DNA from 3 places in the Streptomyces sp. R35 genome. Region 3 is predicted to be linked to each of the others. Evidence: riboswitches for the same ligand, from Rfam matches in the RefSeq annotation. Region 3 holds a riboswitch; each other region holds the start of a gene.

The links. Region 3 has a riboswitch for thiamine pyrophosphate ahead of AB5J50_RS35710 (thiamine ABC transporter substrate binding subunit). Riboswitches for the same ligand answer to the same signal wherever they lie in the genome.
Region 1: linked by a shared signal. The riboswitch ahead of thiC (phosphomethylpyrimidine synthase ThiC) and the one ahead of AB5J50_RS35710 (thiamine ABC transporter substrate binding subunit) in region 3 are both predicted to bind thiamine pyrophosphate.
Region 2: linked by a shared signal. The riboswitch ahead of thiO (glycine oxidase ThiO) and the one ahead of AB5J50_RS35710 (thiamine ABC transporter substrate binding subunit) in region 3 are both predicted to bind thiamine pyrophosphate.

Annotation. Positions count from the first base shown of each region.
Region 1 covers NZ_CP163440.1:5,495,168-5,505,691, forward strand. The annotation lists gene AB5J50_RS25145 (LacI family DNA-binding transcriptional regulator) at 1-204, shown strand, start outside; gene AB5J50_RS25150 (metallophosphoesterase) at 407-1,570, shown strand; gene AB5J50_RS25155 (hypothetical protein) at 1,752-2,615, shown strand; gene AB5J50_RS25160 (VWA domain-containing protein) at 2,755-4,179, opposite strand; gene thiC (phosphomethylpyrimidine synthase ThiC) at 4,418-6,247, opposite strand; TPP riboswitch at 6,240-6,396, opposite strand; gene AB5J50_RS25170 (YibE/F family protein) at 6,468-7,961, shown strand; gene AB5J50_RS25175 (SsgA family sporulation/cell division regulator) at 8,025-8,462, opposite strand; gene AB5J50_RS25180 (IclR family transcriptional regulator) at 8,562-9,401, opposite strand; gene AB5J50_RS25185 (DUF5326 family protein) at 9,749-9,961, opposite strand; gene AB5J50_RS25190 (cupin domain-containing protein) at 10,138-10,455, opposite strand.
Region 2 covers NZ_CP163440.1:3,016,740-3,027,263, forward strand. The annotation lists gene AB5J50_RS13970 (phytoene desaturase family protein) at 1-1,468, shown strand, start outside; gene AB5J50_RS13975 (hypothetical protein) at 1,505-2,485, opposite strand; gene metF (methylenetetrahydrofolate reductase [NAD(P)H]) at 2,543-3,466, opposite strand; gene thiE (thiamine phosphate synthase) at 3,603-4,262, opposite strand; gene AB5J50_RS13990 (Rv2175c family DNA-binding protein) at 4,354-4,734, opposite strand; gene AB5J50_RS13995 (NAD(P)/FAD-dependent oxidoreductase) at 4,799-6,031, opposite strand; gene AB5J50_RS14000 (hypothetical protein) at 6,077-6,448, opposite strand; TPP riboswitch at 6,501-6,614, shown strand; gene thiO (glycine oxidase ThiO) at 6,612-7,778, shown strand; gene thiS (sulfur carrier protein ThiS) at 7,775-7,975, shown strand; gene AB5J50_RS14015 (thiazole synthase) at 7,979-8,773, shown strand; gene pknB (Stk1 family PASTA domain-containing Ser/Thr kinase) at 9,002-10,524, shown strand, end outside.
Region 3 covers NZ_CP163440.1:7,860,299-7,870,822, reverse strand. The annotation lists gene AB5J50_RS35720 (ABC transporter ATP-binding protein) at 1-1,012, opposite strand, end outside; gene AB5J50_RS35715 (ABC transporter permease) at 1,013-2,695, opposite strand; gene AB5J50_RS35710 (thiamine ABC transporter substrate binding subunit) at 2,671-3,747, opposite strand; TPP riboswitch at 3,826-3,944, opposite strand; gene rlmN (23S rRNA (adenine(2503)-C(2))-methyltransferase RlmN) at 3,969-5,099, opposite strand; gene AB5J50_RS35700 (phosphatidate cytidylyltransferase) at 5,253-6,392, opposite strand; gene frr (ribosome recycling factor) at 6,392-6,949, opposite strand; gene pyrH (UMP kinase) at 7,121-7,891, opposite strand; gene tsf (translation elongation factor Ts) at 8,074-8,910, opposite strand; gene rpsB (30S ribosomal protein S2) at 9,006-9,920, opposite strand; gene AB5J50_RS35675 (murein hydrolase activator EnvC) at 10,191-10,524, shown strand, end outside.

The DNA.
Region 1 (10,524 bases), 2.4 Mb from region 3:
GAGCCGCCCATCACGACGCTCTCCCTCAAACCGCGCCGGATCGGCACGGCCGTGGTCCAGCTCCTCATCGACGCCATCGAGGGGGTCGAATCGGACCAACCGGTCGAGCAGGTGATACCGACGGAGCTGATTGTGCGGACGTCCTCCGAGCGCCGTCCGCCCCGTACGACAGTCAGTGCGCCCCGATCACCCGAGAAGGGTTGACGCCCGACGCTGAAAGGGCGGGGAAAGCCCCGCCCAATTCGGGCGAAAACCGCGGTGAACTGGGCTCCTCCTCCGATTCACCACCCCTGGGTCATCACATGGCGCGATCCGCATTCCTATGATGGGCGGACGACACCGCGGGCCGCTGCGACCAGGCAGTCCGATCCGGTGCAGATGCGGCGCGATGGTGGTGGAGGGGTCGATGACTCAGGGGGCCGGTCAGGGACCCGAGGTGGTGCGGACGGCGACGTTGCGCGACTTCCGGGTGCCCGCGTACGTCCACGAGACCGGTCCGTACGTCCCCGAGACCGGTCCGTACGCGCAGAGCACGCCTCCCGGCGAGGGCGCCAGACCCGCCGAGGAGTCCGACGAGTACGCGGCCGCGGCGCACTCGTCCGCGGATTACCCGCCTGCCGAGTACCCGTCCGCGGAGTACTCGGCGGAGTACACACCCACGCGGCGCGATCTGCCCGTCATCAACCGGGGTGACACGCTTCAGGTCGCGGTTGACCCCGACGCCGTGGCCGCCCCGGCGCCCGGCGACGGGCCGGGTCCGCTGTACGTCGTCGGCGATGTGCACGGCTATCTCGACCAGCTGGTCGCCGCGCTCCAGGAGCAGGGCCTCATCGACGCCGCGGGCAACTGGTCCGCCGGGACCGCGCGCCTGTGGTTCCTCGGCGACTTCACCGACCGCGGCCCGGACGGCATCGGCGTGATCGACCTCGTGATGCGGCTGTCCGCCGAGGCGGCCGCGGCCGGCGGCTACTGCAAGGCCCTCATGGGCAACCACGAGCTGCTGCTGCTCGGCGCCAAACGGTTCGGCGACACCCCCGTCAACTCCGGCGCGGGCACCGCCACCTTCCAGGCCGCCTGGCTGCTCAACGGCGGCCAGAAGACCGACATGGACCGTCTCCAGGACCACCACCTGCAGTGGATGGCCCGGCTCGACGCCATGGAGCAGGTCGACGGACACCTCCTGGTGCACTCCGACACCACCGCCTATCTCGACTACGGCGACTCCATCGAAGCGGTCAACGACACCGTCCGCGAAACCCTCACCCGCAACGACGCGGACGAGTGCTGGGACCTCTTCCGCAAGTTCACCAAGCGCTTCGCGTTCCGCGACGACGGGGGCGCCGAGGCCGTCCGGGAGCTGCTCGGCGCGTACGGCGGCACCCGCATCGTCCATGGTCACAGCCCCATTCCGTACCTCCTGGGCGAGGTCGGCTCGGAGGAGGGCGAGGACGGCGCGGGCCCGGTGGTCGAGGGACCGCATCTTTACGCCGACGGGCTGGCCATCGCGATGGACGGCGGAGTGACCATGGCCGGAAAGCTGCTGGTCCGGCAACTTCCCCTGGATAGCTGAGCGTTCCTCGGGCAAGCGTCCCCCACGGAGGACTGCGCTGGCCAGGGGGCAATTTCTGGAAACCCCCTGTCACGGCGTGCCGTCACCGCTCTACCATCGGCTTATCCGTAGCAGGCTCCCCTCCGTTTCTGCCCGACGGCTCGTCAGCGTGCGAGCCACCAGCCCTACGGAGCATCGGGGGATGCACATGAACAGCGTTCCGCAGCACCTGCTGAGCGAGGACCGCCAAGAGTACGAGCGGATCCTCGATGAGGCGCTGCGCTCCGCACCACACCGCCCGGAACTCGCCGCTGTCGGCCAGCGGCTCAACCCCGAACAGCTGCGCACGATGGCGCTCAACGCCACCGCTCTCATCACGGCGGCCGCGGCGACCGAATACCAGCACTACGTCAAGATCCGCGAGGAACTGCGCCAGCCGGCGCCGTCCGCCCCGGTCATGAGCGAGGAAGCCGGCTCAGCGGAGCCGGGCGCGACCGCGATGCGGCTCGCCGCCACCGTGGGGGAGGTGTCCGAGACCGCCGGAGCCGGTGCCATCGCCGTCGTCGCGGTGCTCGCCCCGGTCCTCGCCGGGACGGCCGCGGCGATCTTCCTGCTCGTGGGGTACCTGCTGCAGATGCTCGACCCCGAACAGACGTTCGCCAAGACCCTTCTGACCACCGGGTGGGTCTTCGGCGCGGTCACGGCGGCCGCGATTCTGGTCGCCGCGGTCGGACTGCTGCTGACCGCACTGCGCAACAGCTCGTCCTCGCTCCAGGCCGGAGCACGCGGCGAGCTCAGCGAACAGGTGGCCCGGGCCAGGGAAGCCTGGCGCGATGCCCTGCTGGAGCGCGGCATCCTGCCGTTCCTCCGGGAGGCCCTCGCCGACCCGGGCTCCGCGGCGCTGGGCCGTCCGGCACCGGCACCCAGCCGCATCCCGCAGCTCGGCTACGACCGGCCGGGGTTCAGCAGCCCCGACGGCGGCCCCGCGGCCGGCCCGCGCCCGAGCTTCACCAGCCCTGACTTCACGAGCCCGGACTTCGGAGGGCCGGAGCACCAGCCGGAGTGACACCCGGGCGCCCGGGCCGACCGGGCGGCTCGTGTCCGGGCTACGGCCGGGTGTGGGGAGGAAACCGGGGCCCGCGCTGATGGAGTGCGGGCCCGAGCCGGTGGGCCATGTCCGCCGTGCGCCGTCCGGCAGGGCGCCGTCAGATGATGCCCAGCTGCCGGGCCGCGGTCATCCAGGCCGGGAACTCGGACAGCAGCCGGTCGTACAGCTCCGGATCCGGTACGTCGCTGATGTCGTCGACGGCGAAGAACCCCACGTTGTCGACGCGTCGGCCCGGCAGCGTGTCGAACCGCTCCAGCACGCCGTAGTTGGACCGTCCCAAGCCCACGAACTGCCAGAAGACCGGCTCCTCGACCGCTTCCAGCAGCTCCTTCTCGATCTCCTTGTTGCGGTAGACGCCGCCGTCGGAGAAGAACAGCACCAGCGTGGGATCGGTGGCCGGGTGCTCGCGCACATACGTCCGGACCTCCGCGATCACCTTCTGCTCCTCGTTCTGGATCCCGACCGCGCGCATGTCCACCTGCCCCGGCCGCAGGCCCTTCCGCGGCTTCTTGCTCCGTCGGAACAGGCTCAGCTCACCGACCCGGACATGGAGCTCCAGCCACTCAGGCAGTTCCCCCAGACCGAGATCCGGCAGCCGCGCCGGATGGGACGCGAACGTCCACGCCTGCATCACCCCGTCGTCGTCCAGCTGCGCGGCCACCGCCGCCATCCGCTCCACCACGTCGGCCACGACGCCCTTCGAGTACAGGAAGGACATCGACCCGGAGGCGTCCAGGACCAGGACGACGCGGGCCGTCACCCCTGCCGCACCATGCTTCTCCAGGCTGACCGCGACCTGCTCCTTGCGCAGCGAGAGCCGCTTGCGCATGTCCACGGGCAACTGCTCCTCGCCCTTGACGAGGCGAGGGGCGGGGGCGGGGGGTACGGCTGGAACCGCCGGGGCGGGCTGCGCCACAGGCGGAACGGCAGCCGGGGCTGGCGCCGCGAACCCGGCGGTGCTGGGCTCCGGGCCCCCGGCCGCACCGGCCTCCTCGTCCACGCTGATCCCGAAGTCGGTGGCCAGCCCCGCGAGTCCGGACGCATAGCCCTGCCCGACCGCACGGAACTTCCACTGACCGCCCCGCAGATACAGCTCACCCCCGATGAACGCCGTCTCCGTCGTGGCCTCCATCTCGAAACGCGCGACCTCCTGCCTCGTCCCGGCGTCGAGCAGCATGAGCGTCAGTCCGGTCAGCTCACCGAACGTGCCACCGTCGGCCGAGGCGCACAGCACGACCCGCTCGATGCCCGGCTCCAGGGCGCGCAGGTCCACCTCGACCGTGTCCGTCGTGCCAGCGGCATCCCGCTGCTTCCCGAGATGGCGTACGGCGCCGGAGGCATGCCGCGGCTGGTTGTAGAAGACGAAGTCCCCGTCGCCCCGCACCCGTCCGTCCGCGCCGAGCAGCAGCGCCGAGGCATCCGCGTCCGGCGCACCGGCTCCTCCTCTCCAGCCGAGCACGGCCTGCACGGCCCCGGCGACGACGGGAAGATTGGCGCCCTTGCTCATGGCTGTCGATGTCATGCGCCCAGTCTGCCGAGAGAACCCGGCACCGGAGCCGTTCGAAGCACACCCAGACGCCTCGAACGACTCCGTTGGCCACATCGATCCCGCCCATGTCAGGCAGCGCAGGGATGCTGATCACGCCATGCGTGATCCTGTCTCTTCCGTTACGACGTGGCCGCACGACGTCCCACAGCCCAGGCAGGACCTGGTCGTGGTGACCGGGGCCCGGGCGGAGGCGTCAGCACATGTGTCCGGCTCAGTCGGTCATGGGCAGGTAGACCCGATTGCCCGCGGCCGCGAACTCCTTGGACTTCTGAGCCATGCCTTCTTCGATCTCCACCTGCGAACCGCCGTGTTCCCGCCGGATGTCCTGCGAGATCTTCATCGAGCAGAACTTCGGCCCGCACATGGAGCAGAAGTGAGCCGTCTTGGCGGGCTCGGCCGGCAGTGTCTCGTCGTGGAACTCCCGTGCCGTGTCCGGGTCGAGGGCCAGGTTGAACTGGTCCTCCCACCGGAACTCGAAGCGGGCGTCGGACAGCGCGTCGTCCCATTCCTGCGCACCTGGGTGCCCCTTGGCGAGGTCGGCTGCGTGGGCGGCGATCTTGTAGGTGATGACGCCGGTCTTGACGTCGTCACGGTTGGGCAGGCCCAAGTGCTCCTTGGGCGTGACATAGCAGAGCATGGCCGTGCCCCACCAGGCGATCATCGCGGCACCGATGCCGGAGGTGATGTGGTCGTACGCCGGCGCGACGTCCGTCGTCAGCGGGCCGAGCGTATAGAACGGAGCTTCATCACAGATCTCCTGCTGAAGGTCGATGTTCTCCTTGATCTTGTGCATCGGGACATGTCCCGGGCCCTCGATCATGGTCTGTACGTTGAAACGCTTGGCGATCGTGTTGAGTTCCCCGAGTGTCCTCAACTCCGCGAACTGTGCTGCGTCGTTGGCGTCCGCGATCGACCCGGGCCGCAGCCCGTCGCCGAGCGAGTACGTGACGTCGTACGCCGCGAGGATCTCGCAGAGCTCCTCGAAGTTCTCGTACAGGAACGATTCCTTGTGGTGCGCCAGGCACCAGGCCGCCATGATCGAGCCGCCGCGCGAGACGATGCCGGTCTTGCGGTTCGCGGTGAGCGGCACGTAGGGCAGGCGTACCCCCGCGTGGACCGTCATGTAGTCCACGCCCTGCTCGGCCTGCTCGATGACCGTGTCCTTGTAGATCTCCCAGGTCAGCTCCTCGGCGCGGCCGTCCACCTTCTCCAACGCCTGGTAGAGCGGCACGGTGCCGATGGGGACGGGGGAGTTGCGCAGCACCCACTCACGGGTGGTGTGAATGTTGCGGCCGGTGGACAGGTCCATGACCGTATCGGCGCCCCAGCGGGTCGCCCAGGTCATCTTCTCGACCTCCTCCTCGATGGAGGACGTGACGGCCGAGTTGCCGATGTTGGCGTTGACCTTCACCAGGAACCGCTTGCCGATGATCATCGGCTCGATCTCCGGGTGGTTCACGTTCGCGGGCAGCACCGCGCGGCCGGCGGCGATCTCCTCGCGTACGACCTCGGGGTCGACGTTCTCGCGGACCGCCACGAACTCCATCTCGGGCGTGATCTCGCCGCGCCGGGCGTACGCGAGCTGCGTGACCGCCTCTCCGGCGCGGCCCCTGCGCGGCTGACGCGGCCGCCCCGGGAAGACCGCGTCGAGGTTGCGCAGGCCCCCGCGCGGTGAGGTGTGCTTGATCCCGTCGTCCTCGGGACGGACCGGGCGGCCCGCGTACTCCTCGGTGTCGCCGCGGGCGATGATCCAGTTCTCGCGCAGCGGCGCCAGACCCCTGCGTACATCGGTGTCGATGGTCGGATCGGTGTACGGGCCCGAGGTGTCGTACAGCGTGACGGACTGCCCGTTGGTGAGGTGCACCTGGCGGACCGGCACCCGTAGATCGGGACGTGAACCCCCGACGTACCCCTTGTGCCAGCCGATGGACTTCCCGGCCTCGCCGTTCTCGGTCGGGGCGGACGCCCCACCGTTCTCGGCCGGAGCAAGCGCCCCGTCCGTCTGGCTGGAGGCAGGCGTGCGTACGTCCTTGTTGGTCATGAGACCTACTCCCTACGCCGGCATTACCCGGTAACAGGTTCGGCGGTCGACGCAGCGGCTTCCGTCCGCCGATGTTTCATGTGAAACATCGCTAAGACGAAGGTCAGCGCCCTCTCAGCCCGGTGCTCCGAGCTCCCGCGTGTGCAAAGGTGCCTCCACGCTAGCGTCATATCTGGCGCGGTGAACAGAGGGCCCCCGCCGTTCTTGCGATGATCGGTCGGTGACCACGACACAGCAGTCCCCGTTCCCACCGTCCGAGCCGCCGCGCGGACCCGGTTCCGGTGACGGCCATGGACACGGCTCCGGTGACGGCGGCGGGCATGGTCCGGACGGTGGCGGCCATGGCTCCGGACCCGGTGACGGTCACGGACCCGGCAATGGGCACGGCCACGGTCCCGGCGGCGGGCACGGCCACTCGCACAGTCACAGCCATGGCCCCGCCACCCCCGTCTCCAAGCATCTGCGCAAGGTCATCGCCGCGGTGCTGATCCCCTTCACGGCGGCGGTCGTCGTGGGTCTTGTGGTGTTGTGGCCCGGCGGCGCTCCTTCTCACGAGCGCACCGGCGTCGGCTTCGACCGGCAGACCCAGCAGGCGACGGTCACCAAGGTCGACAAGGTGGACTGCAAGTCCGTGAACGCCTCGGGGGAGACCCCGACGGGCGACACCTCCACCGCCGAGGGCTCCTCCGCGCAGCAGCAGGCGACGGGCGACTGCAAGAAGGCGACGATCCGGGTCGACACCGGCAAGGACAAGGGCCGTACGTTCACCGAGATCGTCCAGCCCGACCAGTCGCGGCAGTTGCACGAGGGCGAGAAGGTCGTGGTCGCGTACGAGCCCTCCGCGCCCAAGGATCTGCAGTACTCGGTCACCGATGTGAACCGGAAGCTCCCCATGGCCCTGCTCGCCGGGATCTTCGCACTGGTTGTCGTTGTGGTGGGCCGGATGCGCGGCATCATGGCGCTGGTCGCACTGGCCGTCAGCTTCCTGATCCTGACGTTCTTCATCCTGCCCGCGATCCTGCAGGGCTCGAATCCACTGATCGTGGCGGTCGTCGGAGCCAGCGCCATCATGCTGATCGCGCTCTACATGTGCCACGGCCTCTCGGCCCGTACATCGGTGGCGGTGATCGGCACGCTGCTCTCGCTGCTGCTGATCGGTGTGCTCGGCTCCGAATTCATCGGCTGGGCGGCGCTGACCGGCAACACCGACGACAACACCGGCCTGATCCACGGCCTGTACCCATCCATCGACATGAGCGGTCTGCTGCTCGCGGGCGTCATCATCGGTTCGCTCGGTGTGCTCGACGATGTGACAGTGACGCAGACGTCCGCGGTCTGGGAGCTGCACGAGGCGAACCCCACGATGGGCTGGCGCGGCCTGTACCGCGCGGGCATCCGTATCGGCCGCGACCACATCGCGTCGGTCGTCAACACCCTCGTCCTGGCGTACGCGGGCGCCGCGCTGCCGCTGCTGCTGCTCTTCTCGATCGCCCAGAGCAGCGTGGGTACGGTCGCCAACAGCGAACTGGTCGCCGAGGAGATCGTGCGCACCCTGGTCGGCTCGATCGGTCTGGTCGCCTCGGTGCCGGTAACCACCGCGCTGGCCGCCCTGGTGGTCTCCGCGGACCGCCCGGAGACCGCGGCCCGCCCTGTGGAGCCCACGGGGTCCAGGACGCCGGCACGCGGCGGGAAGGGCCGCCGCCGCAAGCGCTGAAGTCTCCTGATGCCGGTGTGACTTGAGAGGAAGCGTTACTCCACTTGGGTGTGCGGCAGTGCCTCAGCCCGCGCTCTGCTCCTCCGCCAGGATGCGGTCCAGCGCCTCGTCGAGGTGCGCGTCGAAGTCGGCGAGGGAACGCTCCTGCCCCAGCGGCACCAGCTTGTCCGTACGGTCGAGGAACGCCACGAGTGGCGCCGCCCCCGACCGGAACAGCGCGTGGTCGCCGCCCACCTGAAGCCGGATCAGCACCTCGCCGAACGCCTCCGGATCGGCGGGCGCGATGTGCACATCGCCGTCACCGCACGGCCGGCCCACGCCGTCGATCAGCAACTCCCGCCCGAACGCCCAGGTCACCGGCGCGTCACCGGGCAAATGGAAGGTCAGCCGCACGGCGTACGGATCACAGGTCTCGTATCGCAGCTCCACCGGAATGCGGAAGGACAGCTCCTCCGACACGAGGAAGCTCATCATGACCTCTGCCTGCACCGACTCGCGCATCGCCTACCCCGTCGTTTGCCGTCGACTGGCCAGGAATCGTCCCCCTGACACTGCAGGAATCTTGCTTAACGTGCACACCAGATCACAAGGAGTGAGTTTTCAGATACTGATAGAGATGGCGAGTGTCCCTAGCAGCCTGCCGACTTCGCTCTGCAATTGCCGTGCGGCGGGTAGCAGACGCTCGGCCTGGTGAGAAGGCAGGGAAATGGCCATTGTCCCGGCGGTGGAGCCTGCGGTGATGGGGATCGCGGCGCAGACCGTGCCCAGCGCGTACTCCTGGCGCTCGATGACGGGCTCCATCCGGCCCGTCCGCTCCAGGCGCCGCAGCAGACTGTCGTTGTCACGCACCGTGTACGGAGTGATCGACTGCACGGGGTAGCGGTCGAGGTGATCTCGGCGGGCCTTCTCGTCCAGCTGGGACAGCAGGCACTGGCCGATCGCGTGCGCGTGCCCGGTCTCCCGGAAGTCGGCCCACTCCTCCACCGCGGGATTTCCCGGGGTGTCGGCGATGCACATGACCTCGATCTCGCCGTCGCGGTAGATCGCGTAATAGACGGGTGCGCCGATCGAATCACGCCAATGGGCGAGCGCGTCGCTCACCGTGCTGCGACGTTTCTGCTGCGCTCCGCTGCTGCTCAGCCGCTCGGCGGCTTCGCCGAGGAAGAACAGCCCCTTGTCACGGCGCAGATAGCCCTCGTGGACCAGGGTGCGCAGCAGGTGGTACGCCGTCGGCAGGGCGAGCCCGGCCTCCCGGGCGAGCTGCTTGGCGGGCGCGCCGTGCTCGCGCGAAGCGACGGCCTCCAGAAGGCGCATCGCCCGCTGCACGGAGCCGATCAGGGTCGTGGGGTGCGGCTCCAGGGACGCGGCCTCCGCTGGAGGGGTGCGTGGAGCGAGCGTCTCCCCTGGGGTGCTGCGCGAAGCACGTGGCTCCCCAGGCATGGTGCGCGGAGCGGGTGTCTCCCCTGGCGTGGTGCGTGGCTGGGCGGGCGGGACACATGACCCCGCCGGCACACCCGATCGCTGGACGGGTGGAGTGAGTGAATCTGCGGGTGCGGTGTCAACCGTGGCCAAGGGGCACTCCCGAAGCGCGAGGGGGACCGCCCGTGCGGGGGCACACGGGAGGGGGCTGTGCGCTGCCCGCGGGGGATCGACCCCGCGTCGAATTCCGGACTTTAACCGCCTGCCACCGCTCGCAGACGGCCTCGCCGGAAAACTTCCCTCGGCCGAGGGAACCTCGGGTTCCCTTTACCGGCCTGCCCGTTACCGATCGCTCACCCTCTCGCGCCTCACCAGTCGCTGCGCGACGACGAGCTCGACATGAACTTCCGCACGATGTAGATCAGTCCGCCGACCAGCGCGACGAAGACCAGGGCCTTGAAGAGCAGACCGATGACGAAGCCGACCACGGTCGCTATCAGGCCGCCGAACACGACGATGGCGATGACCGGCACCGCGACCCACTTCACCCACCACGGCATACCGTTGAAGATCTCTCGCATCGCCCTTGTCCTTACCTCTCCGCCCGGTGCCCCAAGCCCAGGGGCTTGATTCCGGGTTCTCTGATGTCGTGCATTGATGTCCTGCACTCGATGCTAGAGCCGAGAGGGGGCCGAGCGGGGGTCTCGCACCCCTTGTCCTCCCCTGACCGTCCCCCTAGGGAACCCTGAGACGGAGGTCAGCTCTCCGGCGGAGAGAACACCACCAGAACCCTCAGGTCCTCGGTGATGTGATGGAACTTGTGGGCGACCCCCGCGGGCACGTAGACGACGCTGCCGCGCGCCACCTGGGTGGTCTCCAGGCCGACCGTGATCGAGGCCCGCCCGCTCACCACGAAGTACACCTCGTCCTGCTGGTGCGGCTTCTGCGAGTCGAGTTCGCCCGCGTCGAGCGCGTACAGGCCGACCGACATGTTCCGCTCGCGCAGGAACTGCAGGTAGGCGCCGTCGTTGGCGGCGCGTTCCGCCTCCAGTTCATCCAGCCGGAATGCCTTCATCGCCCTCGTCCGCTCTCGTACGCCGGAAGCTGTGTCCACAGCCTCTCTCGCCAGTCGATCTCTTCTGCC
Region 2 (10,524 bases), 4.8 Mb from region 3:
CGGGATGGGCGCGATGGCGACCGCCGCCCGGCTGGCCGTCGCGGGCCACCGGGTGGTGGTGTACGAGCGAGCGGAGACGTACGGCGGTGCGGTGCGCCGCTTCGAGCGCGACGGCTTCGCCTTCGACACGGGCCCGGGACTGCTCCCGCTGCCCGCGGTCTACCGCGACCTGTTCGTCAAGACGGGCAAGCAGCCGCTGGAGGAGTGCGTCGAGCTGGTCCAGGTGGACCCGTCGTCACGGCACCTCTTCGCCGACGGCACGGAGGTCTCCCTGCCGAACGCCTCGCGCGCGGGCGTCGTCACCGCGCTGGACGAGGCGCTCGGGTCGGGCGCGGGCGACCGCTGGGGCGACTTCCTGATCCGGGCCCGCGAGGCGTGGGACCGCACCCGCAGGCCGCTCCTGGAGGAGCCGCTGTGGCCCAACTGGTCAGTGCTCGCCGATCGTGAGCCCTACCCGTCGGTGCCGCACAAGAAGCTGCTGCGCACCCGCCGGGCCACCACCCTCGCCGAGGTCGCCGCCTGGGAACTGCGCGATCCGCGCCTCACGGCCCTCCTGGAGAGCCACGCCCTCGCGTACGGGCTCGACCCGCGCGTCGCCCCGGCGAGCGCCGCCGTGCTGCCCTACATGGAGCACGCCTTCGGCACCTGGTATGTGCGCGGAGGCATACGGGAGTTGGCGCGCGCGGTGTACGAGCGGTGTGTGGCCCGCAGGGTGGAGTTCCGCTTCGGGGCCTCCGTCGAGCGGATCGTCGAGAAGGACGGTCGGGCGGCGGGCGTCGAGCTCATCGACGGCACGGTCGCGGACGCGGACTTCGTGGTCGCGGGTGTCGCGCCCGGCATGCTGGACCGCCTCGTCGCCGGGACGGCGATACGGGGTGACGGCGAGGTCGCGGCGCAGCGCGGGGCGCCGAGCCGGCTGACCGTGCTGCTGGCACTGCGCGGTGGGCGGCCGGAGGGGGTGGCGCATCGGACGGTGGTGCACACGACCGACCGCGAGGAGGAGTTGGGCCGGCTCTTCGGAGAGCACCCGGGACTCCCGGCCACGCCCACCGTCACGGTGTCACGCCCCGACGACACGGCGCTGGTGCCGGACCCGGAGCACGAGGCGGTCACGCTGACCGTCACGGTGCCGTCGGGCCTGAAGGTGTCCGAGTCGGACGTGGACCGGGTTCTCGGCGTCGCCGAGCCCGCTCTGCCCGGCCTCCGTGACCGCCTTCTGTGGCACGAGGTCCGCACCCCGGCCGACATCGCGGAGGCGACGGGTGCGGACGGCGGCGCTGTTCCGGCCCCGGCGCTCGCGGCCGCGGACGGCCGACTGCTGCACCCGTCGAACGGCACCCGTGTGCCGGGGCTGTTCGCCGCGGGCGGCTGGGCCCACCCCGGCGGCGGGCTTCCGCACGCGGGCATGTCGGGCGCGCTGGTGGCCGGACTGATCGTGGAGGGGCCGGAGTTCCGGGGCTCGCAGTGAGCACGCCGGTGGACTGAAGGCTGCTGGGGGCGGCCTTCAGTAGCGGTACTGCTCGTCGTACCCGGTGCCGTTGCCGTTCCCCTGGTACGGATACGGCTGCTCGGGCGGGAGTTCGCCGCCGTACTCGTCGGTGCGCTGCTGCGGCACCCAGACGCCGCCGGACGGGGTCTCGCCGCCGTAGGTGCCGGTGCCGGTGGCGTACTGGTCCTGGCCGTAGCCCTGCTGCATGTACTGCTGCTGTTCGCCGCCGTACGTCGTGTCGTACGAGGCACCGGTGTACGTCTGCGTGCCGATGTACGGGTCGGAGTAGGCGGCGTACTGCTGCTGGCCGTTGTCGTAGCCGTACTGCTGCTGGTCGTACCCGGAGTAGCCGTCGTACGCGTACGCCTGCTGGTCCTGGGGCTGCCCGGCCGCCGCGTAGGCCTGCTGGTCCTGGGACTGGGCGGCGCCGGCGTAGGACTGGTCGCCGGCCGCAGCGTACGCGTTGTCGCTGTAGATGCCGTACGAACCGGTGTCCTCGGGCAGGGGCTGCGGCTCGTACACGGCGGTGGTCTCGGCGGCCGCGGGCTCGCCGGAGCCCGGGGGCATGAACCGGTCCGACTGCGCGGGCGTGAAGACGTCGTCCTCGCCGGCGTATTCGTCGTCCTGCGCGTAGGCCGGGGCGTCGGTCGCTTCGAGGTCGGAGACCTCCAGCGTCGGGTCCTGGTGGTCCGGCTCGCCGCGGCGGCGCTTGCTGGGCTTGGCGGGCTTACCGGACGCGGAACGGCCGTTGAGGGCCCAGCCCTCGGCGAAGCCGCGGCGGAACGACAGGGTGACGTATGTCTGGCCGACCGCGAAGGCGGCCGCACCCAGGCCGATGACGACCACGGAGGGCATCAGCACACCGAGGACCACGCCGACGAAGCCGACGAAGGCGAGCAGCCGGTAGCGCAGTCGCGCCTTGTACTGCAGCAGCACCTCGCCGAGCAGCCACAGCGCGACAATGCCGAACGCGATATAGAGGACCGTCCAGCCCATGTACGCCCCTCTCCCAGTGGCCGCTACCGCAGTCTGTCGTACGCGGGTGCGACCGGTCTAGGCCTGCTGTGGGTGGTGCAGGCCCAGATTCTCGTAGATTTCCAGCGTCGCCGTGGAGTTGTTGAGCGTAATGAAGTGCAGTCCGGGGACTCCCTCGGCCAGCAGCCTCGCGCAGAACTCCGTCGCGAACTCAATTCCAATGGAGCGTACAGCCGCCGCATCGTCTTTGGCTGTGAGGATCCGCTCTTTCAGGGCGTCCGGGAACGAGGCGTTACTGAGCTTCGGGAGCCGCTCCAGCATCTTCACACTCGTCACCGGCATGACCTCCGGAATGACCGGGGTCTCGCAGCCGGCCGCCGCGACACGGTCGCGCAGGCGCAGGTAGGAATCCGGCTGGAAGAACATCTGCGTGATCGCGTAGTCGGCGCCGGCACGGCACTTGTCGACGAAGTGCGCGACGTCCAGGTCCCAGTCCGCGGAGCGCGGGTGCATCTCCGGGAAGGCCGCGACGCCGACGCAGAAATCGCCGGACTCCTTGATGAGCTGAACAAGTTCGGCCGCGTAGGTCAGACCCCGCGGGTGCGGCACCCATTCGCCCATGGGGTCGCCGGGCGGGTCGCCGCGGACCGCGAGGATGTTGCGGATTCCGGCGTCCGCGTACTGGCCGATGATGTTGCGCAGTTCCGCGATGGAGTGGTTGACCGCGGTGAGGTGGGCCACCGGGGTGAGCGTCGTGTCGGCGACGATCTGCTCGGTCTCCTTGACCGTGCCGGCGCGGGTGGAACCGCCGGCGCCGTAGGTCACGGAGACGAAGTCGGGCGCGACGGCCTCGACCCGGCGGAGGGCGTTCCACAGGTTCCGCTCGCCCTTGGGGGTCTTCGGCGCGGAGAACTCGAACGAGTACGTCGTCTTGCCGGTCGCGAGCATGTCGCGCACGGTGCGTGCGCGATCAGTCCTGGTGGAAGCAGATCCGAGGGCCATACCGGCAGGTTAGCCAGGGGCCGCCGGTCCCCCAACCGAACCGAGGGGAATTGTCCGATTTGCCGACTTCTTGTCCACCCCTCGGACACTTACCGGACAACTAATCGGACAACCGGCCGGAACAGTCACCAGGTGACTACGCGTGACGCAGCCGCTTCGCGAACTCTCCCGCCGCCGCTCCCGGATCATCCGCCTCGGTGATCGCCCGAACGACGACGACACGGCGGGCGCCCGCCTCCAGGACCTCGTCGAGGTTGCCGAGATCGATGCCGCCGATGGCGAACCAGGGGCGGTCGCTGCCCAGCGAGGCCGTGTAACGGACCAGGTCGAGGCCGGGTGCGTGGCGGCCGGGCTTGGTGGGGGTGGGCCAGCAGGGGCCGGTGCAGAAGTAGTCCACGCCCTCCTGGACGGCGGCGGCGGCGACCTCGGACTCGGCGTGGGTGGAGCGGCCTATCAGGACGTCGTCGCCGAGGACGGCGCGGGCCGCGGGGACCGGGAGGTCGCCCTGGCCCAGGTGCAGGACGTCGGCGCCGATGGCGTGGGCCACGTCCGCCCGGTCGTTGACCGCGAGGAGCTTGCCGTGGCGTGCGCAGGCGTCCGCGAAGACCTGGAGGTGCTCCAGCTCCTCGGCCGCCTCCATGCCCTTGTCGCGCAGCTGCACGATGTCCACGCCGCCCGCCAGGACCGCGTCGAGGAACCCGGCGAGGTCGCCCTGGCGCTTACGGGCGTCCGTGCACAGGTAGACGCGGGCGTCGGCGAGCTGGGCGCGCGCGGTGTCGGCAGCGTTCTCGGGCATGCGTATATCCCCCGTTGTCGGTGCGTACGGACCACGGCGGCCGGGGTGGCCCTGACCCGCCGTGGTCCGTACGCCGGACGGTCTGTTCGGGTCAGACGGCGAGCGCCTGGGCGCGGCGCTTCACCTCCGTGCCGCGATTCTCGCTCAGAGCCTGCGCGGGGGTGCCGGGCAGGGTCGGGTCGGGGGTGAAGAGCCACTCAAGCATCTCTTCGTCGGAGAAGCCGTCGTCCCGCAGGAGCGTCAGGGTCCCGGACAGGCCCTTGACGATCCGGTATCCCTGCTCGGCGTCACCGTCGATGAAGGCGGCGGGCACGTGCAGCGCCCTGTTCTCACCACGTCGTACGGCGATCAGCAGGCCTTCCTTGACATGCTGCCGCACACGAGTCACCTCGACGTCGAACATTTCGGCGATGTCGGGGAGGGTGAGCCAGGCGGGGACGAGAGCATCAATCTTTGCGTCAATCTCGGTCACGGGACAAGCCTGCCATCCCGGACTGACAGTCGGAAGCCAAGGCCGTCCGACCTGGGGTAACGGATTAGGCCATGGCCGCCTTCAGAGGCCTCGACGGGTCCGCCAGCGCTTCCGGGTCCATCGGCGTGCCCGCCTCGATGAGTCTGCGCCCCTGGGCCAGGTCCCTCGGGCGGCCCACGGCCAAAAGGGCGACGAGGCGGTTCTCGCGCAGCCAGCAGACCGACCAGGAGGCGCCCGCGGGGTCGCCGCGCCACACCGTGGCATCGGCCGGGGCATGGTGGCCGACGTACTGGACGAAGCGGCCGAACTGCTCGGACCAGAAGTACGGGACCGGGTCGTACGCCGCCGGGGCCTCGCCGATGATGTTCGCGGCGACCGTACGGGGGCCCTGGAGGGCGTTGTCCCAGTGGTGGACGAGGAGGCGGTCCTCATACCTTCCCGAAGGGAAGGAGGCACAGTCGCCGACCGCGTACACGTCCGGTACGGAGGTGCGCAGATGGTCGTCGGCCACGATCTCGCGGTGGGCGCCGAGTTCGATCCCGGAGCCAGCGAGCCAGGCCGTCGCGGGGCGGGCCCCGATGCCGACGACGACGGCGTCCGCGGGCACCCGGGTGCCGTCGTCGAGGACCACGGCACCCTGCTCGATGCGCTCCACGCGCGCGTGGGTACGCAACGAGGCCCCGCTGTCCGCGTACCAGGACGCCATCCGTGCGGCCACCTCGGCGGGCAGCGCCCCGGCGAGCGGCCGGTCGGCGGCCTCGACGACGGTCACCGCGCACCCCGCCTCGCGCGCCGCCGTGGCGAACTCGGCGCCGATCCAGCCCGCCCCGACGACCACGATGTCGTGCTGCTGGGCGAGGACGGGACGCAGCCGCTCGGCGTCGTCCAGGGTGCGCAGCAGATGGACCCCGGGCACACCCTCCGCGCCCGGCAGCTGAATCGGCTCCGCACCGGTCGCGATGACCAGGACGTCGTACGGCTCGGGCCCGGTGGCGGTGTCCAGCTCATGCTCCAGAGGCCGTACACCGAGCGCCTCGCGCCCGAGCTGCAGATCGATGTCCAGTGCCTCGAAGTCGACGTCGAAGGCGGAGCCCTCGGCCTTTCCGAGCAGCACCGCCTTGGACAGCGGCGGCCGGTCGTACGGCTGATGGGGCTCCGCGCCGATCAGCGTCACGCTGCCCTTGAAACCCTGTTCGCGCAGGGCGACCGCGGTCTGCACACCGGCCATGCCCGCGCCTACGACGACGACCCGCCGTGCCGTACGCCCCTGCGACTGTGCCTGCGTCTGCTCGCTCACCTGATCACCATAGACAACTGACAATTCGTCAGTCAGCGGACGCGTTCAGTGACCTGTTCCACAATCCTCGCCGACCTGTCCGCCGATCTGTTCCACGACGCTCGTCCCGCTGCCCGTCTGCGACTCCCATTCCCAGGTCTCCTCCAGGCGTACGCGCCCGTCGGGCAGCTCGACCACGAGGGACACGCAGTGCCCCGACGAGGTGCTGCCGTCGCGCTTCAGCTGTACGTACCGGAAGTCGAGCCGGTCGTCTTGGCGGGTACCCAGAAGGTGGCCTCTTATGACATCGCCGCCCGCGTATTCGGCCCAGATCTCGCCGTCCTTCTCGTGGTATGTGAAGCGGGTGCGGGTGCCCACCTGGCCGGGCGCCTGGTCGGCGACAGGGGCGAGGACAAGGCCGTCGAGCGAACGCGCCATGGGCGGAGGCTCCCTTACTGAGACAGGTGGCGGCGGGCTAGGGTGGCCAACGTAAAGCACTCGCGGGAGCCCGGACGTACTGGGCTGAGAGGGAGGCTGGGACGGCCTCCGACCGTACGAACCTGATCCGGGTCATGCCGGCGAAGGGAGGGGCTGGACGCCCATGTCGCCTACACGTACGTCAGACGTCCTCGTCATCGGGGGCGGAATCATCGGGCTCGTGACGGCCTGGCGGGCCGCGCAGCGCGGGTTCACCACCGCCCTCGTGGACCCCGAGCCCGGCGGCGGAGCGGCCCAGGTGGCCGCCGGAATGCTCGCCGCCGTCACCGAACTGCACTACGGCGAGCAGACCCTGCTGGGTCTCAATCTCGCCTCCGCGCGCCGCTATCCGGAGTTCGCCGCCGAGCTCACCGAGGCGACCGGCCAGGACCTCGGCTACCGCCAGTGCGGCACGCTGGCCGTCGCGCTGGACGCCGACGACCGCGCCCATCTGCGCGAACTGCACGCCCTGCAACGCCAGTCGGGACTCGACTCGGAGTGGCTGAGCGGACGCGAGTGCCGCCGTCTGGAGCCGATGCTGGCACCCGGGGTACGCGGCGGTCTGCGGGTCGACGGCGACCACCAGGTCGATCCGCGCCGGCTCGCGAGGGCCCTGGTCACCGCGTGCGAGCGGGCCGGAGTGGTGTTCCACCGGACGTGGGCCGAACGGCTGACCGTCGTACGGGACCGGGCCACCGGAGTCGTCACCACGGACGGCACCGAGCTCGCGGCGGGTCAGGTGGTGCTCGCCGGGGGCAGCCTCAGCGGGCGTCTGGCGGGCGTTCCCGACGGCGTCCTGCCACCCGTGCGCCCCGTGAAGGGGCAGGTGCTGCGGCTGACCGTGCCGAAGCGGTACGCGCCCTTCCTGAGCCGCACCGTGCGGGCCGTGGTGCGCGGCAGCCAGGTCTACCTGGTGCCGCGCGAGAACGGCGAGCTCGTCGTCGGCGCCACCAGCGAGGAGCTGGGCTGGGACACGACGGTGACCGCGGGCGGCGTGTACGAGCTGCTGCGCGACGCCCATGAGCTCGTTCCCGGGATCACCGAGCTGCCGCTCACGGAGACCCGCGCGGGACTGCGCCCGGGTTCGCCCGACAACGCGCCGCTGCTCGGCCCGACCGAACTCGACGGCCTGCTGCTGGCCACCGGGCACTACCGCAACGGCGTCCTGCTCACGCCCGTCACCGGTGACGCGATGGCCCACGCCCTGACCACCGGTGAACTCCCCGACGAGGCCCGCCCCTTCACCCCCAGGCGTTTCAGCGCCGCCGCCCTCACGGAGCAGCCCGCATGAACATCTTCGTCAATGGAGAACGGCAGCGGATCGCCGCCGGGACCGCTCTCGACTCGCTCGTCGCGGCCCTCACCGTCGCACCCTCCGGCGTGGCCGCCGCGCTCAACGAAACCGTCGTCCCGCGCGGGCAGTGGTCGTCCACCGCCCTCTCCGAGGGAGACCGCGTCGAAGTCCTCACCGCCGTCCAGGGAGGCTGACCCATGGCAGACGATCCCTTCGTCCTCGGTGGTACGTCCTTCTCGTCCCGGCTGATCATGGGTACGGGCGGTGCGCCCAGCCTCGACGTCCTGGAACGCTCGCTCGTGGCGTCCGGCACGGAGCTGACGACGGTCGCGATGCGGCGCGTGAACGCCTCCGTGCACGGTTCGGTGCTGTCCGTCCTCGACAAGCTGGGCATCCGCGTGCTGCCGAACACGGCGGGGTGTTTCACCGCGGGTGAGGCCGTGCTGACCGCCCGGCTCGCGCGGGAGGCGCTGGGTACGCAGCTGATCAAGCTGGAGGTCATCGCCGACGAGCGGACGCTGCTGCCCGACCCGATCGAGCTGCTCGACGCGGCGGAGACGCTGGTGGACGACGGGTTCACCGTGCTGCCGTACACCAATGACGACCCTGTATTGGCGCGGAAGCTGGAGGACGTCGGCTGTGCGGCGATCATGCCGCTCGGGTCGCCGATCGGGTCCGGGCTCGGGATCCGGAATCCGCACAACTTCCAGTTGATCGTGGAGCACGCGCGCGTGCCGGTCATTCTGGACGCGGGGGCCGGTACCGCGTCGGATGCCGCGCTGGCCATGGAGCTGGGGTGTGCGGGGGTGATGCTTGCCTCGGCGGTGACGCGGGCGCAGGAGCCGGTGCTGATGGCTGAGGGGATGCGGCACGCGGTGGAGGCGGGGCGGCTGGCGTATCGGGCGGGGCGGATTCCTCGGCGGCACTTCGCGCAGGCGTCGTCTCCTGCGGAGGGCTTGGCGGTGCTGGATCCGGAGCGGCCGGCCTTCTGACCTTGGCTGTGCCTCGTGGGTGGTTACTGTCACAGAAGTTCCGGGCTCGCGCACCGCCCGTTTCCAGCCTGCTGGGAAGTGCGCGTCTCCTGTGGGGGTTCCCGCCGTTGGCGGCTGACCCTGCAAACGGCTCGTTGCGTGCGGTGTGCGTCACAGGTCGGCTGCAGTCGCGCTGCGGTATCGGGGGAACGGGCTGTCGTGACAGTGGCGGCTCGTACACTCACCTGCGTGGATACGACCCTTCAGGACCCGCTTGTCGGGCGCGTGCTCGATGGCCGTTATCGCGTTGACTCACGGATCGCGGTCGGCGGGATGGCCACGGTCTACAGGGCCCTGGACACCCGCCTCGACCGCGTGCTCGCGCTCAAGGTGATGCACCCGACGCTGGCCGCCGACGGCTCGTTCGTCGAGCGCTTCATCCGTGAGGCCAAGTCGGTGGCCCGGCTCGCCCACCCCAATGTGGTGCAGGTCTTCGACCAGGGGACGGACGGGTCGTACGTCTATCTGGCCATGGAGTACATCGCCGGGTGCACGCTGCGCGACGTGCTGCGCGACCGTGGTGCCCTGCAGCCGCGAGCCGCGCTCGACATCCTGGAGCCGGTGCTCGCCGCGCTCGGCGCCGCGCACCGCGCCGGGTTCGTGCACCGCGACATGAAGCCGGAGAACGTCCTCATAGGGGACGACGGCCGGGTCAAAGTGGCCGACTTCGGTCTCGTACGGGCCGTGGACACGGTCACCAACACGACGGGGTCCGTTCTCGGCACTGTCTCGTACCTCGCCCCCGAACAGATCGAGCACGGCACCGCCGACACCCGCGTCGACGTCTACGCGTGCGGGGTCGTCCTCTACGAGATGCTCACCGGCGACAAGCCGCACTCCGGGGACTCCCCCGCCCAGGTTCTCTACCAGCACCTCCACGCGGACGTGCCGCCGCCGTCGGCCGTCGTGCCGGGACTGCCGTACGAGCTCGACGAGCTGGTCGGCACGGCGACCGCCCGTAATCCCGAGGTGCGCCCGCACGACGCGGTGGCGCTGCTCGGCCGGGTGCTGGAGGCGCGGGCCGGGCTCACCGCCGAACAGCTCGACGCCATACCGCCGCAGGCGCTCGCCACGGGCCACGACAACGCCGGCGACCGTACGAGCGTGATCCCGCGCTCGCTGTCGGTTCCCCGTCTGCTGCCCGTGAACGAGGACGAGGACGACACCTCCGCCCTCGACCGGACCAGCCGGTTCGAGCGGACCAGCCGCTTCGAGACCGCACCGGTCGCTCCCTCGCGGCGCGCCCCTCGGGGGCCCCGGCGCGGCCTGATCGCCGTCGTCGCCGCCATCCTGCTGGTGCTCGGCCTCGGCGCCGGCGTCTGGTACATCAACTCCGGCCAGTTCACCAAGGTCCCGCCGGTCCTGTCGAAGACCGAGAAGCAAGCCAAGGACCAGCTGGCCAACGCCGGGCTCGACGCCAAGGTCAAGCACGCGTACAGCGACACCGTGAAGCGCGGCTCCGTCATCACCACCGACCCGGAGATCGGCGCCCGCATCCGCGACAACGACGCGGTGACGCTGACCATCTCCAACGGTCCCGAGACGGTGAAGGTGCCCGACTTGAAGGGCTTCGCGCTGTTCAAGGCGAAGGAAGTCCTCAAGGACGACGGACTCGCCGCGGGCATGGTCACCCGGGAGTTCAGCGAGGACGTCGCCAAGGGCTTCGTGATCAGCACGGATCCGTCGGCGGGCACCAAGCGGCACGCCGGTTC
Region 3 (10,524 bases):
GTACGACAATTTCGGCTGCGTCGAACTCCACGCCGACCACGTCACCGGGCTCCGGCGCGTCCCGCAGCGCGCACGCCGCTTCGAGCCGGGGCGCGCCCTCCGGTTGCAGATGTACGGCGACATGGGTGCCCCTGAACGTGCGTGCGGCGACGGTGCAGCGCAGCCCGTCCGACGCGTCCACGAGCCGTACGCCGGCGGGCCGCACGAGGAGGGTGACCGGCCCCTGGGGGGCGTCCTCCGGCACCGGGACCTTCCCCCACGGGGTGCCCGCGGCCTCCCCGCTCACCGTCGCGTCGACCACGTTGTCGAAGCCGAGGAAGCGGGCCACGAACTCGTCCACGGGATGCTGCCAGACCTCAAGTGGCGTACCCGACTGGGCGATCCGTCCGTCACGCATCACCACGACCCGGTCGGCGAGCGCGAAGGCCTCGCCCTGGTCGTGCGTGACGGCGAGCACGGTCGTTCCCAACTCGCCGAAGAGTTCCCGGAGTTCGACGACCAGCCGTTCGCGCAGCGAGCGGTCCAGCTGGCCGAGCGGTTCGTCGAGCATCAGCAGGCGGGGGCGGGGCGCGAGGGCACGGGCGAGCGCGACGCGCTGCTGCTCGCCGCCGGAGAGGGAGGCGACAGCGCGCCCATGAGCCCCCGGAAGCCCGACGAGGTCCAGCAACTCCCGCACCCGCGCGACCTGTTGGCCCTTCGACTCCCCGCGCGTCCGCAGCCCGAAGGCCACATTGCCGCCCACGTCCCGCTGCGGGAAGAGCTGGTGGTCCTGGAACATCAGACCGACGCCCCGCTTGTGCGCGGGCACCCCCGTCTGGTCGCGTCCGTCCAGTACCACGCGGCCCGCGTCGAGCGACTGCAATCCGGCCACCGCCCGCAGCAGCGTGGACTTGCCGCTGCCGCTGGGCCCGAGCACACAGACGATCTCGTGCTCGGCGACATCGAGGTCGACGGCGTCGAGCACTGGCCGCCCGCCGAAGCGTACGGTCGCGCCTTCGAGGCTCAGCAGCATCTAGAACTCCCCGGTCCGGTCGGTCCGTACGCGCTCCAACAGCAGCAGCGCCACCGCGCACACCACCATCAAGATCGTCGAAAGGGCCATCGCCTGGCCGTAGTTGAGGTCACCGGCACGCCCGAGCAGCCGGGCCACGGCGACCGGCAGCGTCGGGTTGTCGGGCCGCGCGATGAAGACGGTCGCCCCGAACTCGCCGAGCGACACAGCGAAAGCGAACCCGGCCGCGACCAGCAGCGCCCGCCGCACCATCGGCAGATCGACCTCGCGCCACACCCGCCACGGCGACGCCCCGAGCACGGCCGCCGCCTCGCGCAGCCGCCCGTCCACCGCCCGCAGCACGGGCAGCATCGTCCGTACGACGAAGGGGGCGCCCACCAGCGCCTGGGCGAGCGGCACCAGGATCCAGGAGGACCGCAGATCCAGTGGCGGCTCGTCGAGCGCGATCAGGAACCCGAAGCCGACGGTCACCGCGGAGACGCCCAGCGGCAGCATCAGCAGCGCGTCGAAGCCTCGTACGAGACGGCCTGTGTTCCGGCGAGTGAGGGCCGCGGCCGCCAGACCGCCGATCAGTACGGCGATGGCGGTGGCGGCGAGCGCGTACTCCAGGGAGTTGCCGATCGCCTCGATCGGCGCGACGAGGAAGATGCCGCCGTCTTCGGAGGTCAGGGCCTTGTAGTACGCGAACCCATAGCCATCGGGGGTGTCGAAGGACCGCTGGACGAGCACACCGAGCGGCAGCACGAGCAGTACGGCGATGGACGCCAGGACTCCGGCGAGCAGCGCCCACTGCCCGGCCCCGCGCGGCCGGCGGGCGGTTGTCTCCGGGGCGACCAGGCGCAGGGCGGTCTCCCGGCGGCGTACGGTCCGGGCGTGCACGGCGAGGATCGCGCCCACCGCCACGAACTGGATGATCGTCAGCACCGCCGCCGTCGCGAGGTCGAAGATCTCCGAAGTCTGCCGGTAGATCTCGACTTCGAGGGTGGAGAAGGTGGGGCCGCCGAGGATCTGCACCACGCCGAAAGAGGTGAAGGTGAAGAGGAAGACCATGAGCGCGGCGGCGGCCACGGCCGGGCTCAGGGCCGGCAGCGTCACCTTGCGCCAGGCCGCGAAGCGGGAGAGGCCGAGCATCCGCGCGGCCTCCTCCTGGCGTGGGTCGAGTTGCGACCAGAGCCCGCCGACCGTCCGTACGACGACCGCGTAGTTGAAGAAGACGTGCGCGATCAGGATCGCCCACACGGTGGTGTCCAGCCGTACGCCCCACAGCTGGTCCAGCATCCCGCCCCGGCCGACCAGCGCCAGGAACGCCGTACCGACGACGACCGTGGGCAGCACGAAGGGCACCGTCACCACGGCCCGCAGGACTTGCTTGCCCCTGAAATCGAAGCGCGCGAAGACATACGCGCCGGGGAGCGCGATCAGCAGCGTGAGCGCCGTCGAGGCGAGCGCCTGCCAGGTGGTGAACCACAGGACATGCCGGATGCCGGACTGCGCGAGCACGTCACCGATCCGCCCGAGCTGCCAGGCCCCGTCGACCTTGAGGCCACGCGCGACGATCGCGGCGACGGGATAGGCGAAGAAGACGGCGAAGAACGCGACGGGCAGGGCCATGAGGCCCAGCCGCGTCGCGCTCCCGCGCTTCTTCGGCGCCGCCTTGGCTACTTCAGTACGAGCGAGGTCCACGACTTGACCCACTGGTCACGGTTGGCGGCGATCTTGGCGGGGGCCAGGGTCTCCGGGTCCTTGGCCTGCGGGCCGAACTCCGTGAACTCGGCGGGCACCGTGGCGCCCTTGACCACCGGGTACACGAACATGTTCAGCGGCATGTCCTCCTGGAACTCCTTGGTGGCCAGGAAGTCGATGAACGCCTTACCGCCCTTGGTGTTCTTGGCGTTGCTGAGCAGCCCCGCGTACTCGACCTGACGGAAGCAGGTGCCGGTCGCGACACCGGTGGGCGCGGTGGCCGGCTTCGGGTCGGCGTAGATGACCTCGGCGGGCGGCGAGGAGGCGTACGAGACGACGAGCGGCCGGTCGGCCTTGGCCTTCTTGCCGCCGGCGGACCCGGAGAACTCGTCGTTGTAGGCCTGCTCCCAGCCGTCGACGACCTTCACGCCGTTGGCCTTGAGCTTCTTCCAGTAGCCCTGCCATCCGTCGTCCCCGTACTTGGCGGCGGTGCCGAGCAGGAAGCCGAGGCCCGGCGAGGACGTGGACGCGTTCTCGGTGACGAGCAGGTTCTTGTACTCGGGCTTGATCAGGTCGTCGAAGGACTGCGGCGGCGTCAGCTTGTGCTCGCTGAAGTAGGCCTTGTCGTAGTTGACGCAGATGTCGCCGGAGTCGATGGGCGTGACGCGGTGCTTGTCCTGGTCGACCCGGTACTCCGGGAGGATCTGGTCCGAGCCCTTGGCCTCGTACGACTGGAACAGCCCGTTGTCGAGCGCCCGCGACAGCAGGGTGTTGTCGACGCCGAAGAAGACGTCGCCCTGGGGGTTGTCCTTGGTGAGGATCGCCTTGTTGACGGCCTGTCCGGCGTCGCCGTCCTTGAGGACCTTGACCGTGTAGCCGGACTGCTTCTCGAAGTCCTTGAGGACGCTCTTGGACACGGCCCACGAGTCGTGGCTGACGAGCGTGACGGTCTTCGAGTCCGCCGAACCGCTGCTGTCGGACGACCCGCACGCGGAGAGCGTGACGAGGCCCAGGCCGACGACGACGGCCGTGAACGTCTTGGTGGTGCTCACTGAATTCCTCCTGGCTGACCAGGAAGAGACGCGGCCCTGCCCGGGAACCTCTGACAGTTCCCGGGCAGGGCGCAACAGCTCGAGTAATGACCGAACTTCCTACCCAGAATGACCTGGGCAAGGTTCTGAGGGTCTGCGGCCCACCGGTGTCCCGGCTGCCGCACTCTCAGCGCTGTGGCGCTCCCCTGTCGGAATATGAAGATGTACCTACGGGGGTCAGACTACCGCTCGGTGGCCGCGAGCTGACCGCACGCCCCGTCGATCTCCTGGCCCCGGGTGTCCCGGACGGTCACCGGCACCCCGTGGGCCGCGATCGCCTCGACGAACGCCTTCTCGTCCTCGGGCCGCGAGGCGGTCCACTTCGAACCCGGGGTCGGGTTCAGCGGGATGAGGTTGACGTGCACGGGCTTGCCCTTGAGGAGCCGGCCGAGCCGGTCACCGCGCCACGCCTGGTCGTTGATGTCCCGGATGAGGGCGTACTCGATGGAGAGCCGGCGCCCCGACTTCGCGGCGTACTCCCAGCCGGCGTCGAGCACCTCGCGCACCTTCCACCGTGTGTTCACGGGGACGAGGGTGTCGCGCAGTTCGTCGTCCGGCGCGTGCAGCGAGATGGCGAGGCGGCACTTGAAGCCCTCGTCGGAGAACCGGTGGATGGCGGGGACCAGCCCGACCGTCGACACGGTGATCCCGCGCTGCGAGAGCCCGAGTCCGTCGGGCTCGGGGTCGGTGAGCGCGCGGATGGCGCCCACGACCCGCTTGTAGTTGGCGAGCGGCTCGCCCATGCCCATGAAGACGATGTTGCTCAGCCGCGCCGGACCACCCGGGATCTCGCCGTCCCTGAGGGCCCGCATTCCGTCCACGATCTGGTGCACGATCTCGCCCGTGGAGAGGTTCCGGTCGAGGCCTGCCTGCCCGGTCGCGCAGAACGGGCAGTTCATGCCGCACCCGGCCTGCGAGCTGATGCACATGGTCACCCGGTCCGGGTACCGCATCAGCACGGACTCGACGAGCGTGCCGTCGAAGAGCCGCCACAGGGTCTTGCGGGTGGTTTCCTGGTCGGTCGACAGATGCCGTACGACCGTCATCAGCTCCGGAAGCAGCGCCTCCTGGAGCTTGCCGCGCGAGGCGGCCGGGATGTCCGTCCACTCCGCGGGGTCGTGCGCGAGCCGCGCGAAGTAGTGCTGGGACAGCTGCTTGGCGCGAAACGGCTTCTCACCGATCGCGGCGACGGCCTCTTTGCGCTCGGCGGGCGTGAGGTCGGCGAGGTGCCGCGGCGGCTTCTTGGCTCCGCGGGGTGCGACGAAGGTGAGCTCGCCGGGGACTGGACGTGCCACGATCGGGCATCTCCTCATGACTACAGAGGCCTGGCACCCCGCGCGGGCGGGGACAACGGCAGGGCCATACCCAAGCCAGGAGACCTCACTGGACCACCCCCGCGGTGGCGGGGACGTACGAAAGGGCCCGCAGTCTGACGCCGCGAGCCCTTCCAGAGTACCTGCTGTCCGTCAACCCGAGCCGACGAAGATCACCAGCAGCAGCCACACCACCGGAGCCGTGGGCAGCAGCGAGTCCAGCCGGTCCATGATGCCGCCATGCCCTGGCAGCAGCGTGCCCATGTCCTTGATGCCCAGATCCCGCTTGATCATGGACTCGCCAAGATCGCCGAGCGTGGCGCTGGCCGCGACCGCGAGGCCGAGGATCAGACCCTGCCACCAGGCGCCGTCCTCGATCAGGAACTGCATGCACAGCGCACCCGCCGCCATCGCGAAGCTGACCGCTCCGAACAGACCCTCGCGGGTCTTGCCGGGGCTGATGCGCGGCGCCAGCTTGTGCTTGCCGAAGCGCCAGCCGATCGCGTACGCGCCCGTGTCGCTGACGACCGTCAGGAGCAGGAACGTCAGGACGCGGCGCGGACCGTCGTCGGCGGTGAGCATCATGGCGACGAAGGTGGCCAGGAACGGCACGTAGAAGGCCGCGAAGACCCCCGCCGTGACGTCCTTGAGGTAGCCCTCCGGCGACTCCGTCATCCGCCAGACCAGGACGGCCAGCGCGGTGAGAGCCATCGCGACCCACGCGCCCTCGGCACCCCGGACGTATCCGGCGACGACCATGGCCGCCCCGCCGAGCGCCAGCGGCACGAGGGGCGCCTTGATGCCCTTGCGCTCCTCCAGCCGTGAAGTGAGCTCCCACAGCCCCACCACCACGGCGACCGCTATGACTCCGACGAAGACGGCCTTGACGATGAACAACGACGCGACGATCACCGCACCGAGCCCGACGCCCACTCCTATGGCCGCGCCCAGGTCGCGTCCCGCACTCTTCTTCTGAGGTGCGGGGGCGGGCTGGGGGGTGGCGCTGGGCATGGGCTCCTGCGGGCTCTGCGGAAGGTGCGACGGATCCCCGTAGGGCGCCGCTGGTGGTGGGTTGTCGCGGAACAGGGGGCCGCTCAGCCGAGCGGCCCCCCGGTCGTCATCCTGGTCCCCGCCGTGTGCGGGTACGTCGGGCACGATGGGCATGGGGCGAGTCTGCTGCGCGTCATGCGCATCGTACGTGGGACCCGCCGGGGCTGCCCCCTGGACAGGCCCCTGCTCGGACGGCCCCCAGTACCCGGCTTGTGGCGGCGCCCCCCAGGAAGAGTCGTTCATCAGACCTCGAGCAGCTCCGCTTCCTTGTGCTTCAGGAGCTCGTCCACCTGGGCGGCGTACTTCGCCGTGGTGTCGTCGAGTTCCTTCTCCGCACGGCGGCCCTCGTCCTCACCGACCTCGCCGTCCTTGATCAGCTTGTCGATGGTCTCCTTCGCCTTGCGGCGGACGGAGCGGATCGAGATCTTGGCGTCCTCACCCTTCGTCTTGGCGACCTTGATGAACTCCTTGCGGCGCTCCTGGGTCAGCTCCGGGAACACCACCCGGATGATGTTGCCGTCGTTGCTCGGGTTGACGCCCAGGTCGGAGTCGCGGATCGCCTGCTCGATGTTGCGCATCGCGCTCTTGTCGAACGGGGTCACCACGGCCATGCGCGGCTCCGGCACCGAGAACGAGGCCAGCTGGTTGATCGGCGTCAGTGCGCCGTAGTAGTCGGCCACGATCTTGTTGAACATCGCCGGGTGCGCACGGCCGGTGCGGATCGCGGCGAAGTCCTCCTTGGCGACCACGACGGCCTTCTCCATCTTCTCCTCGGCCTCGAGGAGGGTCTCTTCGATCACCACTTGCTCCTGCGTGTCTTGAGTAGGCCCGGCAGCTGTTTCCTCGTCGGGGTCGGCGGCCGGCTGCGTCGCGTCTTATTCCTGCACGGTTCCGGACCGGCAGGACATTGTCCATCCCCCGGTCAGGGTCCGTCCTCGGCGGGGGTTCGTCCCCGCTCCGGGCGGTCCCCGTCAGGCCCGGCCGCTCTGGTCGCCCACGAGTGTGCCGATCTTCTCACCCTTGACGGCCCGTGCGATATTGCCCTCCGCCAGGAGCTCGAAGACCAGGATCGGCAGCTTGTTGTCCCGGCACAGCGTGATGGCCGTCATGTCGGCGACCTTGAGGTCCCGGGTGATGACCTCGCCGTAGCTGAGCCCGTCGAACTTGACGGCCTCGGGGTTGGTCTTCGGGTCGGAGTCGTAGACGCCGTCCACGCCGTTCTTGCCCATCAGCAGGGCCTCGGCGTCGATCTCCAGAGCGCGCTGGGCGGCGGTGGTGTCGGTGGAGAAGTACGGCATGCCCATACCGGCGCCGAAGATGACCACACGGCCCTTCTCCAGGTGGCGCACGGCGCGCAGCGGGATGTACGGCTCGGCGACCTGGCCCATGGTGATGGCGGTCTGGACACGGCTGTCGATGCCCTCCTTCTCCAGGAAATCCTGGAGGGCGAGGCAGTTCATGACCGTGCCGAGCATGCCCATGTAGTCGGAACGGGCCCGGTCCATACCGCGCTGCTGGAGCTCGGCGCCGCGGAAGAAGTTGCCGCCGCCGATGACGACCGCGATCTGGGCACCGCCGCGCACGACGGCCGCGATCTCGCGGGCGATCTTGTGCACCACATCGGGGTCGACGCCCAGTCCGCCGCCGCCGGCGAACGCCTCGCCGGAAAGCTTCAGCAGAAAGCGTCCGGAGCCTTTGCCGTCGTCGGTCTTCTCGCCCTGGTCGGCCTGGGTGGTGGTCATGGAGATCTCCTCATGGTGCACATACGAAGAAGGCCATTGCCGGTGGGGTGTTGGCTCCCATGCTCGGCAATGGCCTCCTCGTCAGATCTGCTGTCGTCCGGCACACGCGCGTGCGTGCTGCCGGCGTACGCGGACGACTGCTGTCGACCCTATAGGGGTCGCGCGTCGATCGCGGTACGGACTCAGATGCCGACCTTGATGCGCGTGAAGCGCTTCAGGGTGACACCGGCCTCGTCCAGGACCTTCTGAACGGACTTCTTGTTGTCGAGCGCGTACGGCTGGCCCAGGAGGGTGGCCTCCTTGAAGAAGCCGTTGACGCGACCCTCGACGATCTTCGGGAGGGCGGCCTCGGGCTTGCCTTCGGCGCGGGTGGTCTCCTCGGCGACGCGGCGCTCGGTCTCGACGACCTCGGCCGGAACGTCCTCACGGGAGAGGTACTTCGGCGCGAAGGCGGCGATGTGCTGCGCGATGCCCTTGGCGAGGTCGGCGTCGGCCTTGTCCAGCTCGACCAGAACACCGATCTGCGGGGGCAGGTCGGGCATGGTGCGGTGCATGTACGAGGTGACGTACGCGCCGGAGAACTGGGCGAAGCGGTCCAGGACGATCTTCTCGCCCAGGTTGGCGTTGGCCTCGTCGACGAACGCCTGAACCGTCTTGCCGGCCTCGATCTCGGAGCCGAGCAGGGCGTCCAGGTCGGCCGGGGAGGTCGCGGCGACGTGCTGCGCGATCTGGTTGGCGACGGCCTGGAACTTCTCGCCCTTGGCGACGAAGTCCGTCTCGCACTTCAGCTCGACCAGGACACCGGAGGTGTTGTCGTCAGCGATGATGGAAACCACAGCGCCGTTCTCGGCGGAGCGGCCCTCGCGCTTGGCGACGCCCTTCTGGCCCTTGATGCGCAGCGCCTCGACGGCCTTGTCGACGTTGCCGTCGGCCTCGTCCAGCGCCTTCTTGCAGTCCATCATGCCGGCGCCGGTGAGCTCACGGAGCTTCTTGACGTCGGCGGCGGTGTAGTTCGCCATGATTCCTGGAATCTCTCTCGAAGTCTGAAGATCTACGGGCCGAACGGCGGGGGCTTTGTGGGCCCCCGCCGTCCGTAACCCGAAGGGGTGAGGGGTCAGGCCTGCTCGGCGTCCGCGGCCGGAGCCTCGGCGACGGGGGCCTCGACAGCGGCGGCCTCGGCGGCCGGAGCCTCGGCCTGCTCGGCGTCGGCGACCTTCTCCGTCTCGGCGGAGGTCTGGACCTCGGCCTCGTCGGCCTTCTTCTCGCCCTCGAGCAGGTCGCGCTCCCACGCGGCGAGCGGCTCGCCCGCGGCCTTGTCACCCTCGGCCTTGCCGGCGCCGGAGCGGGCGATGAGGCCCTCGGCGACGGCGTCGGCGATCACGCGGGTGAGCAGGGTGACGGAGCGGATCGCGTCGTCGTTGCCCGGGATCTTGTAGTCGACCTCGTCGGGGTCACAGTTGGTGTCGAGGATGGCGACGACCGGGATGTTGAGCTTCCGGGCCTCGCCGACCGCGATGTGCTCCTTCTTGGTGTCCACGATCCAGACGGCGCTGGGCACCTTCTGCATCTCGCGGATACCACCGAGGGTCTTCTCCAGCTTGGCCTTCTCGCGCGAGAGCACGAGAAGCTCCTTCTTGGTGAGACCCGAAGCGGCGACGTCCTCGAAGTCGATCTGCTCGAGCTCCTTGAGGCGCTGCAGACGCTTGTAGACGGTCGAGAAGTTGGTGAGCATGCCGCCCAGCCAGCGCTGGTTGACGTAGGGCATGCCGACGCGGGTCGCCTGCTCGGCGATGGCCTCCTGCGCCTGCTTCTTCGTGCCGACGAACATGACCGTGCCGCCGTGGGCGACGGTCTCCTTGACGAACTCGTAGGCGCGGTCGATGTACGACAGCGACTGGAGCAGGTCGATGATGTAGATGCCGTTGCGCTCGGTGAAGATGAAGCGCTTCATCTTCGGGTTCCAGCGACGGGTCTGGTGACCGAAGTGGACGCCGCTTTCCAGCAGCTCCCGCATCGTGACGACGGCCATGGCCGTTCTCCTTGGTGTTCTCGGTTGTGCCGCGCGTGCCGGACGGCACTCGCGCCTGACGCCCGCGATGCGCCTTGCCACGAGGGACCGAGGGGCGCTGACACCGGTTTTTGATGACCGAATGTCGGGGCGTGCGAAGTCGACCCGGTGACCCGGATCGCCATGAGAAGTGTACGGGACCCGGGAGGTGCAGGGTGACGCCGCTGTCCACAACCAGCCGGTATTCCACAGATCCCGGCCATGATCCGACCGATGCGGGACGGTTCTCGCATGCGAGCGAAACGATGTGTGCGTACGTGGCTGGGGCTGCTGCTGGGAATGACCGTGACCGTCCTGGGGGCGCTGACCCCGTCGGCCCTGGCCCGCACGACCGCGACGGCGGCACCCGCCCCGCCGGGAACCGCGGAACCACCGGGCCCCGATCCGACGGTCCCGGCCGTCGCCCGCACCTGGCCGGTGGGTCTGCGCCCTTTGGTCGTACGAGGCTGGGAGCCTCCGGCGACGGCATACGGCCGCGGCCACCGTGGTGTGGACCTCGCGGCGGCCCCGGGCACCGCGGTACGGGCGGTCGCGCCGGGACGCGTGTCCTTCGCGGGCCGGGTCG